Regions from separate parts of the Kosakonia sp. MUSA4 genome, predicted to be linked through region 1. Evidence: predicted binding sites of a transcription regulator. Region 1 holds the regulator's gene; each other region holds the start of a gene.
The links. The regulator LexA, encoded in region 1, represses DNA repair genes until DNA is damaged. The targets are predictions, from matches to a motif close to TNCTGTATGTACATACAGNA.

Region 1 (6,384 bases):
ATTGCCCAGCACCGGAACCGTCAGCAGCGTAACAGCGAACCCGGCGGCGGCAATCGCCATACTGTTACGCATCTCCGCTGCGCGCGTGGCACCGACAAACATGCCATCCAGCAAGTAGCACCACACGCCCACCAGCGGCAGAATCACCTGCCAGAACAGGTAATGCCCGGCGAGCGTCTGCAGGGCAGGAAGCGAAGTCAGCAAGGCAATAATGTCATCACCTGCCAGCGCATAAATCGCCGCAAAGAACAGCGCCACCAGCCCGGCCTGGCGGCATGCCGCTCGCCAGACGTCCATCAACTGGCTGCCATCGCGCGCGCCATAGGCCTGCCCGGAGTGCGCTTCGACCGCATAGGCAAAACCATCCAGCGCGTACGCGGTAAAGGTGAGAAACATCATCAGCACCGCGTTAGCGGCAACCGTCTCACCGCCAAGACGGGCGCCCAGCACGGTGATTGAGCCAAAGCAGAGCTGCAAAAGCAGTGAGCGCAGCATGATATCGCGGTTAAGCGCTAATAAGCGCCGCATACCGCCGCGCCAGGCATTTTTCAGCGCTGGCAGGGTGATACCGCGCATTACCAACACGCGGTGCACCATCAGCAGGCCGATGGCGAAAGTCGCATACTCAGCCACAACGGTGGCGAGCGCAGCGCCCTGCACATTCATGTGCAGGCCCATCACCAGCCACAGGTCGAGCACAATGTTGAGGAGATTCCCCACTACCAGCAGGATCACCGGCGCACGGGCATACTGCACACCCAGTAACCAGCCGAGCAACACCAGATTTCCCAACGACGCTGGCGCACTCAGCCAGCGAATATCGAGAAAGCGCCGCGCCTGCTCCAGCACGGCTTCGCTCCCGCCGGTAATGTGCAGCGCCAGATCGATGAGCGGCGTACGCAGCAGCATAATTAACACACCTGCCGACAGCGCCAATAGCAGCGGCTGTACCAGCGCGCGCGCCAGCGCAGGTGCGTTTTTCGCACCAAACGCCTGTGCCGTAAGACCGGTGGTGCTCATCCGCAAAAACAGCAGCAGCATAAACAAAAAGCTGGTTGCCGTTGCGCCGATCGCCACGCCGCCGAGGTAAACAGGACTATCCAGGTGCCCGACCACGGCGGTATCCACCAGCCCCAGTAACGGAACAGTGATATTGGAGAAGATCATGGGCAGCGCAAGCCGCCACAGTGCTCTGTCAGATGCGTTCAGCAACGGCATGGCAATGTCGAATCAACGGGGAAAATCGTATTACGCAGCGCCACGGTGTTTTGTGTCGCTGCGAAAAGAACAGGCGTTAGAGCCAGGTACCATTACGGATGACGCCAACCGCCAGCCCTTCAATGGTGAAGTTTTGATCGCGCAGATCGACGACGATCGGGGAAAACTCGCTGTTTTCCGGCAGCAATTCGACGGTGTTACCCTGTTTTTTCAGACGTTTCACGGTAACTTCATCATCAATACGTGCGACGACCACCTGGCCGTTACGCACGTCCTGCGTTTTATGCACTGCGAGCAGGTCGCCGTCCATAATACCGATGTCTTTCATCGACATACCGCTAACGCGCAGCAGGAAATCCGCATGAGGTTTGAAGAGATCGGGATCGACCTGGTAGTGACCCTCGATATGCTGTTGCGCCAGCAGCGGTTCACCCGCAGCAACGCGACCAATCAGCGGTAAACCGATATCCTCTTCTTCTTCCAGCAGCAGACGCAGACCACGCGATGCGCCGGAGACGATTTCGATAACCCCTTTACGTGCAAGCGCTTTCAGGTGTTCTTCAGCCGCATTTGGGGAACGGAACCCCAATTGCTGTGCGATTTCCGCACGCGTTGGTGGCATACCGGTTTGAGTGATCCGATCGCGGATGAGATCGAACACCTCTTGCTGCCTGGCCGTTAATGCTTTCATCCCGCCCCCTGGGTGTATATACAGTTATGCTGTGAGTATATACAGTCAAAGGCGATTTTGGAACCAAATTTAAGCAAAAAACCAGGGTGTTATCGATTTCTGGAAGCGTTATCGAAAATGCGACCAGAGAAGCGAGATCCAGGTAAACAGCGCCAGCAGGATCGACATCAGCACTGCCGCCGATCCCATATCCTTCGCCCGACCGGAAAGTTCGTGAAATTCAGAACCAATTCGGTCTACGACAGCTTCAATTGCACTATTTAGGATTTCAACAATCATTACTAGCGACACCGAGCTAATCAGCAGCACCCGAGTGACCGTGTCAATGTCCAGCCAGCAAGCAATAATGATAGCGAAAACAACGGCTACCAGCTCCTGGCGGAAAGCGGCTTCATTGATCCATGCAGCGCGAACGCCCTTCCATGAGTAACCTGCTGCTTTAATGATTCGGGTAATTCCGGTGGTATTATTGGCCATGAAAAGAACCTTTTTATGTAATAAACGTCAATGTCTACATCAGCGTACTGAGGTACAACAGAAATTACGTGCGCTTTCTGATATTCTTGCGGCGCAATGGCACTATTATTAACCAGAGGCTTTTCATCTTTTATGTCCGGTTGGCCACGAATTTACTACAAATTACTGAATTTACCATTAAGTGTACTGGTAAAGAGTAAATCGATACCTGCAGAACCTGCACAGGAACTGGGTCTCGATACTTCACGTCCTATTATGTACGTGCTGCCTTATAACTCTAAGGCAGATTTGATGACATTACGCGCTCAGTGTCTGGCGCACGAACTGCCCGATCCCCTGGAACCCCTGGAAATCGACGGCGTATTGCTGCCGCGTTTCGTGTTCATTCATGGCGGTCCGCGCGTGTTTACCTATTACACGCCGAAAGAAGAGTCCATCAAACTGTTCCACGACTACCTGGATTTACACCGCAGCCATCCGGATCTGGATGTGCAAATGGTTCCGGTATCGGTAATGTTTGGCCGCTCGCCAGGGCGTGAGAAAGGCGAGATTAATCCGCCGCTGCGCATGCTGAACGGCATCCAGAAATTCTTCGCTATCTCCTGGCTCGGCCGCGATAGCTTTGTGCGCTTCTCGCCGCCCGTCTCCCTGCGCCGCATGGCGACCGAGCACGGCACCGATAAAATTATCGCGCAGAAACTGGCGCGCGTGGCGCGTATGCACTTCGCGCGACAGCGTCTGGCCGCCGTTGGGCCGCGTCTGCCGGCGCGTCAGGATCTGTTCAATAAACTGCTCTCTTCTAAAGCGATTGCCCGTGCGGTCGAAGACGAAGCGCGCAGCAAAAAAATCTCTCACGACAAAGCGCAGCAAAACGCTATCGCGCTGATGGAAGAGATTGCCGCCAACTTCTCGTACGAGATGATCCGTCTGACCGACCGTATCCTCGGTTTTACCTGGAACCGTCTCTATCAGGGGATCAACGTGCACAACGCCGAACGCGTGCGCCAGCTTGCGCACGACGGCCACGAGATTGTCTATGTGCCCTGCCACCGCAGCCACATGGACTATCTGCTGCTCTCGTATGTGCTCTATCACCAGGGGCTGGTGCCGCCGCACATTGCCGCAGGCATCAACCTGAACTTCTGGCCCGCCGGGCCGATTTTCCGCCGCCTGGGCGCCTTCTTTATTCGCCGTACCTTTAAAGGCAACAAACTCTACTCCACCGTGTTCCGCGAATATCTGGGCGAACTGTTCAGCCGCGGTTATTCGGTCGAGTATTTCGTCGAGGGCGGTCGTTCACGTACCGGGCGTTTGCTGGACCCGAAAACCGGTACGCTGTCGATGACCATTCAGGCGATGCTGCGCGGCGGTACACGCCCCATCACGCTGGTGCCGATTTATATCGGTTATGAACATGTGATGGAGGTCGGTACCTATGCGAAAGAGCTGCGCGGCGCAACCAAAGAGAAAGAGAGCCTGCTGCAGATGGTGCGCGGGCTGAGCAAGCTGCGTAACCTGGGGCAAGGTTATGTGAACTTCGGTGAACCCATTCCGCTGATGAACTACCTGAACCATCACGTTCCGGAGTGGCGCGAATCTATCGATCCAATCGAAGCGATTCGCCCGGCATGGCTGACGCCGACGGTGAATAACATTGCCGCCGATTTGATGGTTCGCATTAACAATGCCGGTGCGGCCAACGCCATGAACCTGTGCTGTACAGCACTGCTGGCATCGCGCCAGCGTTCGTTGACGCGCGAGCAGTTAACCGAACAAATCAGTTGCTACCTCGAACTGATGCGCAATGTGCCTTACTCGCCGGATTCAACAACGCCTGCCGCCAGCGCGGACGCGCTTATCGACCACGCGTTGCAGATGAACAAGTTCGAAGTCGAGAAAGACACCATCGGCGATATCATTATTCTGCCGCGCGAGCAGGCAGTGTTGATGACCTATTACCGCAACAACATCGCCCATATGCTGATGCTGCCGTCGCTGATGGCGGCGATCGTGACCCAACATCGCGCCATCTCCCGTAGCGATATTCTGCGCCACGTTGAGCTGCTTTATCCGCTGCTGAAAGCCGAGCTGTTCCTGCGCTGGGAAAAAGCCGAGCTGGCGGAAGTGCTGGAAAACCTGACGCAAGAACTGCTGCGCCAGAGCTTAATTACCGTCAAAGACGATCGCCTGAGCATCAACCCGGCCCATTCGCGGACACTGCAACTGCTGGCCGCCGGTGCGCGCGAGACATTACAGCGCTATGCCATCACCTTCTGGCTGCTTGGCAACACGCCGTCAATGAACCGCAGCACGCTGGAAAAAGAGAGCCGCACGCTGGCGCAACGCCTGTCAGTGCTGCACGGCATCAACGCGCCGGAATTCTTCGACAAAGCGGTATTCTCCACGCTGGTGTTAACGCTGCGTGATGAAGGGTATATCAGCGACAGTGGCGATGCAGACCCGACGCGAACGCTGGGCGTTTACCAGATGCTGGCAGACTTGATAACGTCGGATGTGCGTCTGACGATTGAAAGCGCGACGCAAGCGGAAGTGTAAACCGGGAAAGTATCCGCCGGATATCGCTTGCGCTTATCCGGCCTGTGGGATGAGATAATCTCGCAGGCCGGATAACATGCAGCCGCCATCCGGCAGTTTTTAGATTCAGTGCAGGTAACTAAAAGCCAGCCCTAAAAACAGCACCAGCCCCACGTAGTTGTTGTTCATAAATGCTTTAAAACAGGCGTCGCGTTCGCGCCCCGTAATCAATATCTGTTGATAAACAAACAGCACGCCCGCCACCAGTACCGCAGCGTAATACGCCCAGCCCAGCCCGTTAAGCCAGCCAATAGACGCCATCAGCGCCAGCACGGCAACCTGCAAAATACCGATAATCAGCTTGTCATAGCGACCAAACAAAATCGCCGTCGACTTGATGCCAATCTTCACATCATCATCGCGATCAACCATGGCGTACTGGGTATCGTAGGCCACCGCCCACAGGATATTGGCGAAAAACATGGTCCAGCAGCTTAGCGGTACAGATTCGCTGACGGCGGCAAACGCCATCGGAATTGACCAGCCGAATGCCGCGCCGAGCACCACCTGCGGCAGATGCGTGTAGCGCTTCATGAATGGATAAACCCACGCCAGCGCCAGCGCCGCCACCGAAAGCAGGATGGTCATCATATTCAGCGTCAGCACCAGCGCAAAGGCCAGCAGCACCAGAACAACAAACAACACCCGCGCTTCATTTTCCGTGACCGCGCCGCTGGGCATCGGTCGGTTCGCCGTGCGTTTTACATGCCCGTCGAATTTGCGATCCGCGTAATCATTCACCACGCAGCCCGCCGCGCGCATCAGCCAGACGCCCGCAACAAACACCAGTAAGATCCACAGCGGCGGCACACCTGGCGTTGCCACCCATAACGCCCACAGCGTTGGCCACAACAGCAGCAACGCGCCAATCGGTTTGTCCGTACGCATAAGCCTGTGAAAGGCTAACAACTTAGTCTGCGTGAGACTCCACTCCATTCTATTTTCCTCTTAGTACAGCGGCGACGCAGGCAAAAACAGTTCTGTAAGCATCAAGGGTTTCCCCCCCAAACGCAGTCGGGAACGCCGTCCCCACAGCTGCTCATAACGACCAATATCAATAAAGTCACGCGTAAGCGTTGAAGAGGTAAAGAGATATCGCCCAAGCGGCGTATTGCCCAGCCGTTGCAGCGCCATTTCCGGGCCGCTCAGGGTCGATTCCGGCACGACGGTGCGCCCGGCCAGCCAGGGTTCACCATCTGCGCAAAGGATAATCTCCCGCAACCAGTAACGCGCCTCTTCCGGTAAATGCGCGCGTTCGGGCGCAATCTCGTCCGCCGTGACAAAGCCTTCCTGAATCAAGGTGACGCTGACTTTTTTACCTTGCTGCTCAAAACGTTTGGTCATGGAATCTTCCAGCAACAGCCAGTCCAGCAGTTGCGGTTCCAGTTCGGGTATTGCGTCTA
Region 2 (6,384 bases), 2.7 Mb from region 1:
TCTTGCCCGTATCGAACAGGCGAAAACGAACACCGTGCGCCGTTCCACACTGGCCTGCGGCAACCTGGCACACGGCTTTGCGGCCTGCCAGCCTGACGACAAAGCCTCCCTCAAAAGCATGTTGCGCAACAATATTGCCATTATCACGTCCTACAACGACATGCTTTCCGCTCATCAGCCTTACGAAGTCTATCCGGAGATTATCCGTAAAGCGTTGCATTCGGTGAACGCGGTAGGTCAGGTAGCGGGCGGCGTTCCGGCAATGTGCGACGGCGTAACCCAGGGGCAGGACGGTATGGAACTTTCCCTGCTGAGCCGCGAAGTGATTGCGATGTCGGCAGCGGTAGGGCTTTCTCATAATATGTTTGACGGCGCGCTGTACCTCGGCGTGTGTGACAAAATTGTCCCGGGGTTGGCCATGGCGGCGCTGTCATTTGGTCATTTACCGGCGGTGTTTATCCCGTCTGGTCCGATGGCGAGCGGTCTGGCGAATAAAGAGAAAGTACGCATTCGCCAGCTTTATGCGGAAGGCAAAGTCGATCGCATGGCGCTGCTCGAATCAGAAGCCGCCTCATATCATGCGCCAGGCACCTGTACGTTTTACGGCACGGCAAACACTAACCAGATGGTGATCGAGTTTATGGGCATGCAACTGCCTGGCTCATCGTTTATCCATCCGGATGCGCCTCTGCGCCGTGTACTGACTGAAGCGGCAGCCCGCCAGGTGACTCGCCTGACCGGCAATGGCAACGAGTGGATGCCGCTCGGTAAAATGATTGATGAAAAAGTCGTAGTGAACGGTATTGTCTCGCTGCTGGCGACGGGCGGCTCCACCAACCACACCATGCATCTGGTGGCGATGGCGCGCGCCGCAGGGATCATCATCAACTGGGATGATTTCTCCGATCTTTCTGATGTGGTTCCGCTGCTGGCGCGTCTCTACCCGAACGGCCCGGCAGACATTAACCACTTCCAGGCGGCTGGCGGTGTGCCGGTGCTGATGCGTGAACTGTTGAAAGGCGGTCTGTTACATGAAGATGTTCACACCGTGGCGGGCTTTGGCCTGACGCGCTACACCCAGGAGCCGTGGCTCAATAATGGCGAGCTGGACTGGCGTGACGGCGCGGCCGCATCGCTGGATGCTGATGTTATTGCGACCATCGAACAGCCGTTCTCGAAACATGGCGGCACCAAAGTGCTGAGCGGCAATCTGGGGCGTGCGGTGATGAAAACCTCAGCAGTGCCGGTCGAAAATCAGGTTATTGAAGCGCCAGCGGTGATTTTTGAAAGCCAGCATGATGTTTTACCGGCCTTCGAAGCAGGCCTGCTGGACCGTGATTGCGTGGTGGTTGTCCGTCATCAAGGGCCAAAAGCGAACGGTATGCCAGAATTACATAAACTCATGCCGCCACTTGGTGTATTATTGGACCGCCGTTTCAAAATCGCACTAGTTACCGATGGACGGCTGTCAGGCGCATCAGGTAAAGTGCCGTCGGCGATCCACGTTACCCCAGAAGCATACGATGGCGGATTGCTGGCGAAAGTGCGTGATGGCGATATTATCCGGGTTAACGGGCAGACAGGCGAGTTAACGCTGCTGGTTGATGACAACGAACTTGCCGCACGTCAGCCGCATATTCCTGACCTGAGCGCGATGCGCGTGGGCACAGGCCGCGAATTGTTCGGCGCGCTGCGGGAGAAACTCTCCGGTGCGGAGCAGGGCGCAACCTGTATCACTTTTTAAGACGATAAGATTTAGTTCTGGCGAGAGAAAAACTCTGATGAAAAACTGGAAAACGAGTGCAGAAGCAATTCTGAAAACAGGTCCGGTAGTGCCGGTGATTGTAGTGAACAAACTGGAACACGCTGTGCCGATGGCAAAAGCGCTGGTCGCCGGTGGCGTTCGCGTACTGGAAGTCACCCTGCGTACGGCTTGTGCGATGGATGCTATCCGCGCTATCGCAAAAGAAGTGCCCGACGCAATTATCGGTGCCGGTACGGTACTGAACCCGCAGCAGCTGGCGGAAGTCACCGCTGCTGGCGCGCAGTTCGCTATCAGCCCGGGTCTGACCGAGCCGCTGCTGAAAGCTGCGACCGAAGGTACTATCCCGCTGATCCCGGGCATCAGCACCGTTTCTGAATTGATGCTGGGCATGGACTACGGTCTGAAAGAGTTCAAATTCTTCCCGGCAGAAGCCAACGGCGGTACTAAAGCGTTGCAGGCGATTGCGGGTCCGTTCTCTCAGGTTCGTTTCTGCCCGACTGGCGGGATCTCCCCGGCTAACTACCGTGATTACCTGGCGCTGAAAAGCGTGCTGTGCATCGGCGGTTCCTGGCTGGTTCCGGCAGATGCGCTGGAAGCGGGTGATTACGATCGCATCACCAAACTGGCGCGCGAAGCGGTAGAAGGCGCGAAACAGTAATCTCGCGGGCGGGTGTTTACCCGCCTTGTGCAAAAAATCCCGGCAGGCGATGAGCGCCTCCGGGCTTTTTTTTAGCCCTTAACCTGAACTGCCGCCGCAGCGGCAACCGCGCGTTCTACAGCCGTTTCGACACTTTCAGCCACGGCCAGCGCAACGCCCATGCGGCGAGAGCCGTCGATTTCAGGTTTCCCAAAAAGACGCAGTTGCACGCCGGCGGCGAGCGCATTTTGCACGTTATCGAAGGTTACATTCTGGCTGCTCAGACGCGGCAGGATCACGGCCGAAGCTGCCGGGCCGTACTGGCGGATGTCGCCAATCGGTAAACCGAGGAAAGCACGGACATGCAGCGCGAACTCCGAGAGATCCTGGGAAATCAGCGTCACCATCCCGGTATCATGCGGGCGAGGCGAGACTTCGCTGAAAATCACTTCATCGCCGCAAACGAACAGCTCAACGCCGAACAGCCCATAGCCGCCCAGCGCCAGCACGGTTTTGCTGGCAATCGCCTGCGCGCGCTCCAGCGCCAGCGGCGACATCTGCTGCGGCTGCCAGGATTCGCGATAATCACCGTCTTCCTGGCGGTGGCCGACCGGCGCGCAAAAATGGACGCCATCAACGGCGCTGATGGTCAGAAGCGTGATTTCAAAATCAAAGTTAACCACGCCTTCGACAATCACCCGTCCGGCACCCGCGCGGCCACCCTGTTGGGCGTACTCCCAGGCTTTCGTCAGTTGCTCTGCGCTTTTAATAAAGCTCTGGCCTTTACCGGAGGAGCTCATCACGGGTTTGACAATACACGGCAAACCAATCTCAGCGACGGCATCGCGAAAAGCCGCTTCACTGTCGGCAAAGCGGTAGCTGGATGTCGGTAACTGCAACTCTTCCGCCGCCAGGCGACGAATGCCTTCACGGTTCATGGTCAATTTTGTGGCACGTGCGCAGGGCACCACATGCTGACCTTGCGCTTCCAGTTCCAGCAGTGTGTCGGTGGCGATAGCTTCGATTTCTGGCACGATAAAATGCGGTTTTTCTTGTGCGACCAGCGCCTTCAACGCATCACCATCAAGCATATTGATCACATGTGAACGGTGCGCCACATGCATAGCCGGCGCATCGGCGTAACGATCAACTGCAATCACTTCAATGCCCAATCGTTGACATTCAATGGCTACTTCCTTACCCAGTTCGCCAGAGCCGAGTAACATAACGCGAGTTGCTGCCGGGCGCAGCGCAGTACCTAAAAGAGTCATAGCATCATACCGTTGGAAAAAAAACTGGGCGCAGTATAAACGAAAACGTTTGCGTCTGTCTTTTATCCCTTGCGATGCTTTTTTCATCGCGCTATTATACTGTATAAATACACAGTTGAATGAGGCTGCATCATGGCGGTAGAAGTTAAATACGTAGTCATTCGTGAAGGTGAGGAAAAAATGTCTTTTGCCAGCAAAAAGGAAGCTGATGCTTACGATAAAATGCTCGATCTGGCGGAAGTGCTGGGCGACTGGTTAGGTACCGGCCCGGTAGCGCTGGAAGATGAGATGCGCGACCAAATGGCGCTGTGGCTTGCCGAACAGAAAGACGCGCTGAGCGGTATTCTGAAATCCGGCAAATTGCCAGGCGCTGAAGCGGAAGAACCTGCCGCAGCGGCTGCTTCTGATGATGCTGAACCGACAGACGCAGTGGATATTAAAAGCGCGCAGAAGCGCGCGAAAGTGGCCTGATCTTGCACTGCCAGCAATTTGTACCATGCTTTTGACTGGACAAGTCAGTACCTGGAGATAAGCATGAAAATAGCAGGAGTTTTTACAGGTCTGCTTTTGCTGGCAGGCAGTACCATGGCGCACGCTGCAACGGATAAAGCGGTAAAGTTTCCTTCTTGTGAAGGCCTTGATGCCGATGGGATCGCGGCCAGCGTTAAGCGTGACTATCTGCAAAATCGCATTGTGCGCTGGGCAGACGATCAGAAAAAACTGGGGCAGGCCGATCCGGTCGCCTGGGTGAATCCGAAAGAGATCGTCGGCAAGGGTGATCAATGGACGGTACCGCTCACGGTTCGCGGTAAAAGTATGGATATTCACTACCGCGTGGCCGTTGATTGCAAAGCGGGTACGGCAGAGTACCAGCCGCAGCCGTAACGCGATAATTTTCTCATCTTTTGCCGCGACAGACACTTCCTGACATCCCCCTCGCTTACTCTGGTCAACCACACATTGATAAGCGAGGGCATTATGAGTTGGTTGAATCAAATACAGTCGTTGCTGGGTTCGAAAGATAATACGGATCCCTCATCTTCGGGCGAGCAGAGATTACATAACCTGCTGGCGCCGGGTGCTCTGGGTGGTCTTGCCGGGCTGCTTGTTGCCAGTAAATCCTCACGTAAATTTCTTGCTAAATACGGTACCAGCGCACTGCTGGTTGGCGGCGGCGCGGTCGCTGGTACGGTGCTGTGGAATAAATACAAAGACCGTATCCGCAACGCGCATCAGGGAGAACCGCAGTACGGGCAGCAGCAATCTCCGCTGGATGTGCGCACGGAGCGCCTGATCCTGGCCCTGGTTTTTGCGGCGAAGAGCGATGGTCATATCGACGATAAAGAACGAGCCGCTATCGAGCAGCAGCTTCGTGACGCCGGGGTGGAAGAACAGGGTCGGCGGCTGGTTGCGCAGGCGATCGAACAACCGCTGGATCCCGCGCGTCTGGCGCAGGGCGTACAGAATGAAGAAGAGGCGCTGGAACTCTGGTATCTCAGCTGCGCCGTCATTGATATCGATCACTTTATGGAACGTAGCTATCTGAATGCATTGGGAGATGCGTTACAGATCCCGCAGGCAGTTCGTGAGGAGATAGAAGAGGATATAAAGCAGCAAAAACTTACCGCTTGATTCTGATTACAGTGTGGTTTCGCTTGCATCACGCGCGGGTTTTGCCAACCTTACAAGAGTGTTAAACAAAAAAGATCAATACTATGTCGCCGAAAGCAAAACAGATCCCACACGCTATCACCACGCATGGCGATACGCGCGTTGATAACTATTACTGGCTGCGGGACGACACCCGCTCGCAGCCAGAGGTGCTTGACTATCTGCATCAGGAAAATGATTACGGCCGCAAAATGATGGCGTCGCAACAGGCGTTACAGGATGAGGTGCTGCAGGAGATCATCTCACGCATACCGCAACGTGAAGTTTCTGCGCCCTATGTCAGAAATGGTTATCGCTATCGGCACATTTACGAACCCGGTAATGAGTATGCAATCTACCAGCGTCAGTCGGTGCTGAGCGCAGAGTGGGATGAGTGGACGGTGCTGCTGGATGCCAACCAGCGCGCATCACACAGCGAATTCTATACGCTCGGCGGCCTGGAAGTTTCGCCAGACAACGCCATCATGGCGATAGCCGAAGATTTTTTATCGCGCCGCCAGTATGGTTTGCGTTTTCGTAACCTTGAAACCGGCAACTGGTACCCGGAAGTGCTGGATAACGTCTCACCGGATTTTGTCTGGGTTAATGACTCCGAAACGCTCTACTATGTGCGCAAGCATGCAACCACGCTGTTGCCGTATCAGGTGTGGCGGCACACCGTCGGAGAACCGGCGCAGCAGGATGAGCTGGTGTACGAAGAGCAGGATGAGACCTTCTATGTCGGTTTAGGCAAAACGACCTCGCAGCACTACATTACAATCCACCTTTCCAGCGCGACCACCAGTGAAGTGCTGCTTCTCGACGCAGAGCTACCGGATGCGCAGCCGCTCTGTTTTTTGCCAAGACGCAAAGAGCATGAGTACAACCTTGACCATTTCCAGCACACTTTCTACCTGCGTTCTAACCGCGAAGGCAAAAACTTTGGCCTGTATCGCACCAAAGTGCGCGATGAAAGGCGCTGGGAAGTGCTGATCCCGGCGCGCGAACAGGTGATGCTGGAAGGGTTTACGCTCTTCAGCGACTGGCTGGTGGTTGAGGAG
Region 3 (6,384 bases), 780 kb from region 1:
CCCGCTATGTGGAAGCCGTGGGTCGTGAAGGCGACGTGCTGCTGGGCATTTCCACTTCCGGCAACTCCGGCAACGTGATCAAAGCAGTGGCGGCAGCGCGTGAGAAGGGGATGAAAGTCATCACCCTGACCGGTAAAGATGGCGGCAAGATGGCGGGTACCGCGGATGTTGAAATTCGTGTGCCGCATTTTGGTTATGCTGATCGTATTCAGGAGATCCATATCAAAGTGATTCATATCCTGATTCAGCTGATCGAAAAAGAGATGGTTAAGGCGTAGGGAAGGCTATTTTATTTGCCATTTTGAACCTGGGCAGTGCTCCGCGCTGTCCGTGTTCAAACTGGCTGCAACAATTACGCCTTCCCAGAATTAAGGCGTTTTTGGGGGTGAGTATGTGCGAACTGCTCGGTATGAGCGCCAATGTGCCGACCGATATCTGTTTTAGTTTTACCGGGCTTGTCCAGCGCGGTGGTGGAACCGGGCCGCATAAAGACGGCTGGGGCATCACTTTTTATGAGGGCAAGGGCTGTCGCACGTTCAAAGATCCGCAACCGAGTTTTAACTCTCCGATCGCGAAGCTGGTGCAGGACTATCCGATCAAGTCCCGCTCGGTAGTGGCGCATATTCGCCAGGCTAACCGTGGCGAAGTGGCGCTGGAAAATACCCATCCGTTCACCCGCGAGCTGTGGGGGCGCAACTGGACTTACGCACACAACGGTCAGTTGAGCGGCTATAAGTCGCTGGAGACCGGCAATTTTCGCCCGGTTGGCGAAACCGACAGTGAAAAAGCGTTCTGCTGGTTGCTGCATAAGCTTACGGAACGTTATCCGCGTACGCCGGGCAATATGACGGCGGTGTTTAAGTACATTGCCTCGCTGGCAACGCAACTGCGCGAGAAGGGCGTTTTCAATATGTTGTTATCGGACGGGCGCTACGTGATGGCGTTCTGCTCGACAAATCTGTTCTGGATCACCCGCCGTGCGCCGTTTGGCGTGGCGAAACTGCTGGATCAGGACGTTGAGATTGATTTTCAGCGGGAAACCACACCGAACGATGTGGTTACCGTGATTGCCACCCAGCCGTTAACCGGCAACGAAACCTGGCAAAAGATTATGCCAGGCGAGTGGGCGTTATTTTGTCTGGGGGAGCGTGTAGTTTGACGCCAGCTGTGGCTGAACGGCGGTGTTCAGCGGCTTGTTGACGACATAGCGACCATCCACAACCGAGACAACCGGCGGCTGGTGGGTGGTGGCAAAATAGTCGTAACCCGGCTTCAGCTGTTTCCAGAAATCCGCATAGGTCGAATATTTGTGACGCAGCATATTGGCGTCGGTCATGCGGAACGGATAGATGCTCAGTTGCACGTTCGGCTGCCCAAAGACCAGCGCGGCGGTCACAAACTGGAAGATCTCATCAATGTTCGAATCCGTCATGGCATAGCAGCCAATCGAGACGCAGGCGCCGTGGATCATCAGGTACTTGCCTTCGTAGCCGTGGGCGCGGTCATAGGTATTCGGAAAACCAATGTTGATCGCTTTGTAGAAGCGGCTGTCCGGCTTCAACTGATTACGTTGAATGGAGTAAAACCCTTCCGGGCTTTTAAAATCGCCCTGGCGCTGTTTCGGGCCCAGACCGCCGGAGTAATTGCAGATTTTATAGCTGTCGAGCAGTTGGTATTGCTCGCCCATTTTGACGTAGAGATCAAGGGTACGCTCTTCTTTGAAGATTTGGATATAAACCGGCGACCCCATTAACTGCTGCTTATATTCTTTGCTTACCGGCGTAATCGAACTGTTGCTGCCCATTAAGCCAGCGAACGAGACGCACGGGATCAGAAGCATCGCAATAAATAATGCGATTTTGCGCATACAACTTGTTTCCTTGATAAAGCGAATACCACATTGCCAGGACGGCAAAAGATGCCCAAAATTCAGACTAATCTGTTTCGGAGCGCCCACATTAGCATTACGGCATTTTTTCGCAAGCCAGAATAGAGTTCATCCTTCACGCTTCATCTTTTTTTGGCGATATTTCCACCATTGCGCAAATTGTGTTCTGTTTTGCGTTTCAAACACCTGGCCGTTTAGCTGGTGGTTATTATGAAACTAAAACGGCAGAAGTAACTATCAAATTACCCTCTTTTCGGCGGTTTTACGCACTGGCTTCTCATTTCAATGGAATATGCTGTATACTTATCCAGTGTTCTGTGAGGGCGTACGCATGCGCAAAATCATACATGTCGATATGGATTGCTTTTTCGCGGCGGTCGAGATGCGCGATAACCCCGCCCTGCGCGACATCCCCCTTGCCATTGGCGGCAGCCGCGTTAAGCGTGGCGTTATCAGCACCGCCAATTATCCGGCGCGTAAATTTGGCGTGCGCAGCGCAATGCCCACGGCAATGGCGCTGAAACTTTGTCCTCACCTCACTCTGCTGCCCGGCCGTTTTGATGCTTATAAAGAAGCGTCAAATCAGATCCGTGAGATCTTTTCCCGCTACACGACGTTGATTGAACCGCTTTCGCTGGATGAAGCCTATCTGGATGTTACTGACAGCCCGCACTGCCACGGCTCAGCGACGCTGATGGCGCAGGAGATCCGCCAGACTATTTTTAATGAAACGCAGCTGACGGCTTCGGCGGGCGTGGCGCCGGTAAAGTTTCTCGCCAAAATTGCCTCCGATCTTAATAAACCCAACGGCCAGTACGTGATCACGCCAGCGGACGTTCCGCAATTTCTCCGCACGCTGCCGCTAAGCAAGATCCCGGGCGTCGGCAAAGTGTCGGCGGCAAAACTGGAGACGCTGGGGCTGCGCACCTGTGAAGACGTGCAGCGCAGCGATCTGGCGATGCTGCTTAAACGCTTTGGTAAATTTGGCCGTATTTTGTGGGAGCGCAGCCAGGGCATTGATGAGCGGGAAATCAGTAGCGAGCGGTTACGTAAATCCGTCGGCGTGGAGCGCACGCTGGCAGACGATATTCACCACTGGGAAGAGTGCGAAGCGATTATTGAGCATTTATACCCGGAGCTGGAGCGACGGCTGGCAAAAGTGAAGCCGGATTTGCTGATTGCCCGCCAGGGCGTAAAGCTGAAGTTTAATGATTTTCAGCTCACCACCCAGGAACATGTCTGGCCGCGCTTAAATAAAGAGGATCTGTTGGCAACGGCGCGGAAAACGTGGGATGAGCGTCGCGGCGGGCGCGGTGTACGGCTGGTAGGGCTGCATGTGACGTTGCTGGATCCACAACTGGAGCGGCAACTGGTGCTGGGGTTATAAGTGAATGTCCGCGCCGGGCGGCGCGGACAGCGGGCTTATTTCGCCGGAATAGCTTTCAGTAGCTCGGTCAGCAGTGTCCAGTAGTGGCCCACGCTTTCGATATGCACCTGCTCATCCGGAGAGTGCGGGCCGGTAATGGTTGGCCCAATGGAGACCATGTCCATGTTCGGGTACGGTTTTTTGAACAGACCGCACTCCAGACCTGCGTGGATCACCTGAATGTTCGGCGTTTTGTTGAACAAACGCTGATAAGTCTCACGCACCAGTGCCATGACCGGCGAATGCGCGTCTGGCTGCCAGCCCGGGTAGCCGCCTTTCGGCGCTGTTTTCGCGCCAGCCAGCGCTCCCAGCGATTCCAGCATGCTCACCACGTAATCTTTACCGCTATCGACCAGCGAACGGATCAGGCAGATGATTTCCGCGCTGTCGTCCTGCAGGGTAACCACACCGACGTTCAGCGAGGTTTCAACCACGCCTTTTGCCACGTCGGAGTTACGAATGACGCCGTTTGGCGTGGCGTTCAGCAGGCGAACAAACGTGTCGCGGGAAGCGGTGGTCAGCGCGGCTTTGTCGCTGCTTGCGCTTTCCAGCAGCACCACCAGGTTCTTCTCTTTCATCTCCAGCTCGTTTTTCAGGATTGCCTGATACGTGCCGGCCAGCGTTTTGAGCTGCGCGGCGTTAGTGGCCGGAACAGCAACTACGGCAATCGCTTCGCGCGGGATCGCGTTGCGCAGGGTACCGCCGGTGAAATCGAGCAGACGCAGATCCAGTTCCGCCGCGTGCCCGGCCAGGAAGCGCGCCAGCAGTTTGTTGGCGTTGCCCAGACCGACATGAATTTCCGCGCCGGAGTGGCCGCCTTTCAGGCCTTTCAGCGTCAGTTTGAAGGTTTCATAACCGGCCGGTACGGCTTCGCGGGTCAGCGGCAGGGTGGTGATAAAATCGATCCCGCCCGCGCAGCCCATGTAGATTTCACCTTCTTCTTCAGAGTCGGTATTAATCAGAATGTCTGCCTGCAACCAGTTGGCCTGCAAACCAAACGCGCCGTCCATACCCGCTTCTTCGGTCATGGTCAGCAGCACTTCCAGCGGGCCATGTTCTACGGTGGAATCGGCCAGCACGGCCAGCGCCGAGGCCATACCGATGCCGTTATCCGCGCCGAGCGTGGTGCCGCGCGCTTTAACCCATTCGCCATCGATATAAGGGCGAATCGGATCGGTGGTGAAGTCGTGAACGGTGTCGTTGTTTTTCTGCGGCACCATGTCCAGGTGCGCCTGCAATACGACCGGCTTGCGATTTTCCATGCCGGCGGTGGCCGGTTTGCGGATCAGAATGTTACCTGCCTGGTCGCGCTCTGCGTGGAGACCTTTTTCCTTCGCCCAGCCCATAATATGTTCGGCGAGTTGTTCTTCATGGTAGGACGGGTGCGGAATAGAACAGATTTTGGCAAAAATATCCCACAGCGGTTGTGGCGATAGTTGAGACAGTTCAGACACGATGAGTCTCCTTACAAAGAGCCTGCGAAACTTACCTTGCAGGTCACAGGGTTAAATAAACGGGCATCGCAAGAGCGCCTTGCGAGATGGCGTTGAGAATAACACTTTCTTGCCAGACTGCGAGCCTGTAAACGTGGAAAAAGCGCCGCTAATGCCGGGTAATACTGGTTTTTAGTGCCGCAGATCTCTATAATCTCGCGCAACCTATTTTCCCCTGGAATACTTTTAAGCCGTAAAACACGGGCTGGGACACTTCACATGAGCGAAAAATACGTCGTCACCTGGGACATGTTGCAGATTCACGCACGCAAACTGGCCGCCCGACTGATGCCTTCAGAACAATGGAAAGGCATTATCGCCGTAAGCCGCGGCGGTCTGGTACCGGGCGCATTACTGGCACGTGAGTTGGGCATTCGTCATGTTGATACCGTTTGCATCTCCAGCTATGACCACGATAACCAGCGCGAACTGACCGTGCTGAAACGTGCGGAAGGCGATGGTGAAGGCTTTATCGTGATTGACGATCTGGTCGACACCGGCGGTACTGCGGTAGCGATTCGTGAAATGTATCCGAAAGCGCACTTCGTCACCATCTTCGCCAAACCGGCTGGTCGCCCGCTGGTTGACGATTATGTTATTGATATCCCGCAGGATACCTGGATTGAACAGCCGTGGGATATGGGCGTGGTTTTCGTTCCGCCTATCAGCGGCCGCTAATCCCCCGCACGTTCTGCTAACGCCCGGTTCTACCGGGCGTTGTTCATTTTGTCGCACCTCAGGTTACAATAACCTCCAGTGATAGATACATGGAGGCTGCGCGCGATGTCACAAGCTAATCTTAGCGAAACCCTGTTCAAACCCCGTTTCAAGCATCCGGAAACGTCAACGCTGGTACGTCGGTTCAACGCTGGCACGCAGCCGCAGATCTTATCAACGCTGGATGGTAAAAACGTTCCGCACTGGTATCGCATGCTTAACCGCTTAATGTGGATTTGGCGCGGTATTGATGCCCGTGAGATCCTCGAAGTGCAGTCGCGCATTGTGATAAGCCAGGCCGAGCACACCGATCCGGAACTGTACGATACGGTGGTGGGTTACCGCAGCGGTAACTGGATCTACGAATGGTCCACGCAGGCGATGCTCTGGCAGCAAAAGGCGATGCAGGAGCAGGAAGCGGTGCAGAGCGGTCGCCACTGGCTGCGCGCCTCCAGTCTGTACAGCCTGGCGGCTTATCCGCACATCAAAGGCGATGTGCTGGCCGAGCAGGCGCAGGCTCTGGCGAATCGTGCCTATGAAGAGGCAGCGCAGCGCTTGCCTGGGGCGCTCAAAGAGATGCAGTTCAGCATTCCGGGCGGTTCGCCGGTGACTGGCTTTTTGCATATGCCGCCTGGCGACGGCCCTTTCCCGACGGTATTAATGTGCGGTGGGCTGGATGGCCTGCAAATCGATTACTACACCCTCTATGAACGTTACTTCGCTCCGCAGGGGATGGCGATGTTGACGCTGGATATGCCTTCTGTCGGCTTTTCGTCGAAATGGAAATTAACCCAGGATTCGAGCCTGCTGCATCAGCACGTTTTGAAAGCGCTGCCGAATATTCCGTGGGTCGATCATAC

Region 2: the regulator LexA is predicted to act here: its motif matches at 3,771-3,790, upstream of C0557_RS14575 (YebG family protein).
Region 3: the regulator LexA is predicted to act here: its motif matches at 2,182-2,201, upstream of dinB (DNA polymerase IV).

What each region holds. Positions count from the first base shown of each region.
Region 1 covers NZ_CP025697.1:36,544-42,927, reverse strand. The annotation lists gene dinF (MATE family efflux transporter DinF) at 1-1,218, opposite strand, end outside; gene lexA (transcriptional repressor LexA) at 1,295-1,909, opposite strand; gene C0557_RS00175 (diacylglycerol kinase) at 2,018-2,386, opposite strand; gene plsB (glycerol-3-phosphate 1-O-acyltransferase PlsB) at 2,519-4,942, shown strand; gene ubiA (4-hydroxybenzoate octaprenyltransferase) at 5,048-5,917, opposite strand; gene ubiC (chorismate lyase) at 5,930-6,384, opposite strand, start outside.
Region 2 covers NZ_CP025697.1:3,072,111-3,078,494, reverse strand. The annotation lists gene edd (phosphogluconate dehydratase) at 1-1,744, shown strand, start outside; gene kdgA (bifunctional 4-hydroxy-2-oxoglutarate aldolase/2-dehydro-3-deoxy-phosphogluconate aldolase) at 1,782-2,423, shown strand; gene purT (formate-dependent phosphoribosylglycinamide formyltransferase) at 2,495-3,673, opposite strand; gene C0557_RS14575 (YebG family protein) at 3,806-4,144, shown strand; gene yebF (protein YebF) at 4,208-4,558, shown strand; gene C0557_RS14565 (tellurite resistance TerB family protein) at 4,649-5,305, shown strand; gene ptrB (oligopeptidase B) at 5,389-6,384, shown strand, end outside.
Region 3 covers NZ_CP025697.1:820,528-826,911, forward strand. The annotation lists gene lpcA (D-sedoheptulose 7-phosphate isomerase) at 1-278, shown strand, start outside; gene C0557_RS03820 (class II glutamine amidotransferase) at 392-1,159, shown strand; gene dpaA (peptidoglycan meso-diaminopimelic acid protein amidase) at 1,130-1,867, opposite strand; gene dinB (DNA polymerase IV) at 2,220-3,275, shown strand; gene pepD (cytosol nonspecific dipeptidase) at 3,311-4,768, opposite strand; gene gpt (xanthine phosphoribosyltransferase) at 5,027-5,485, shown strand; gene frsA (esterase FrsA) at 5,591-6,384, shown strand, end outside.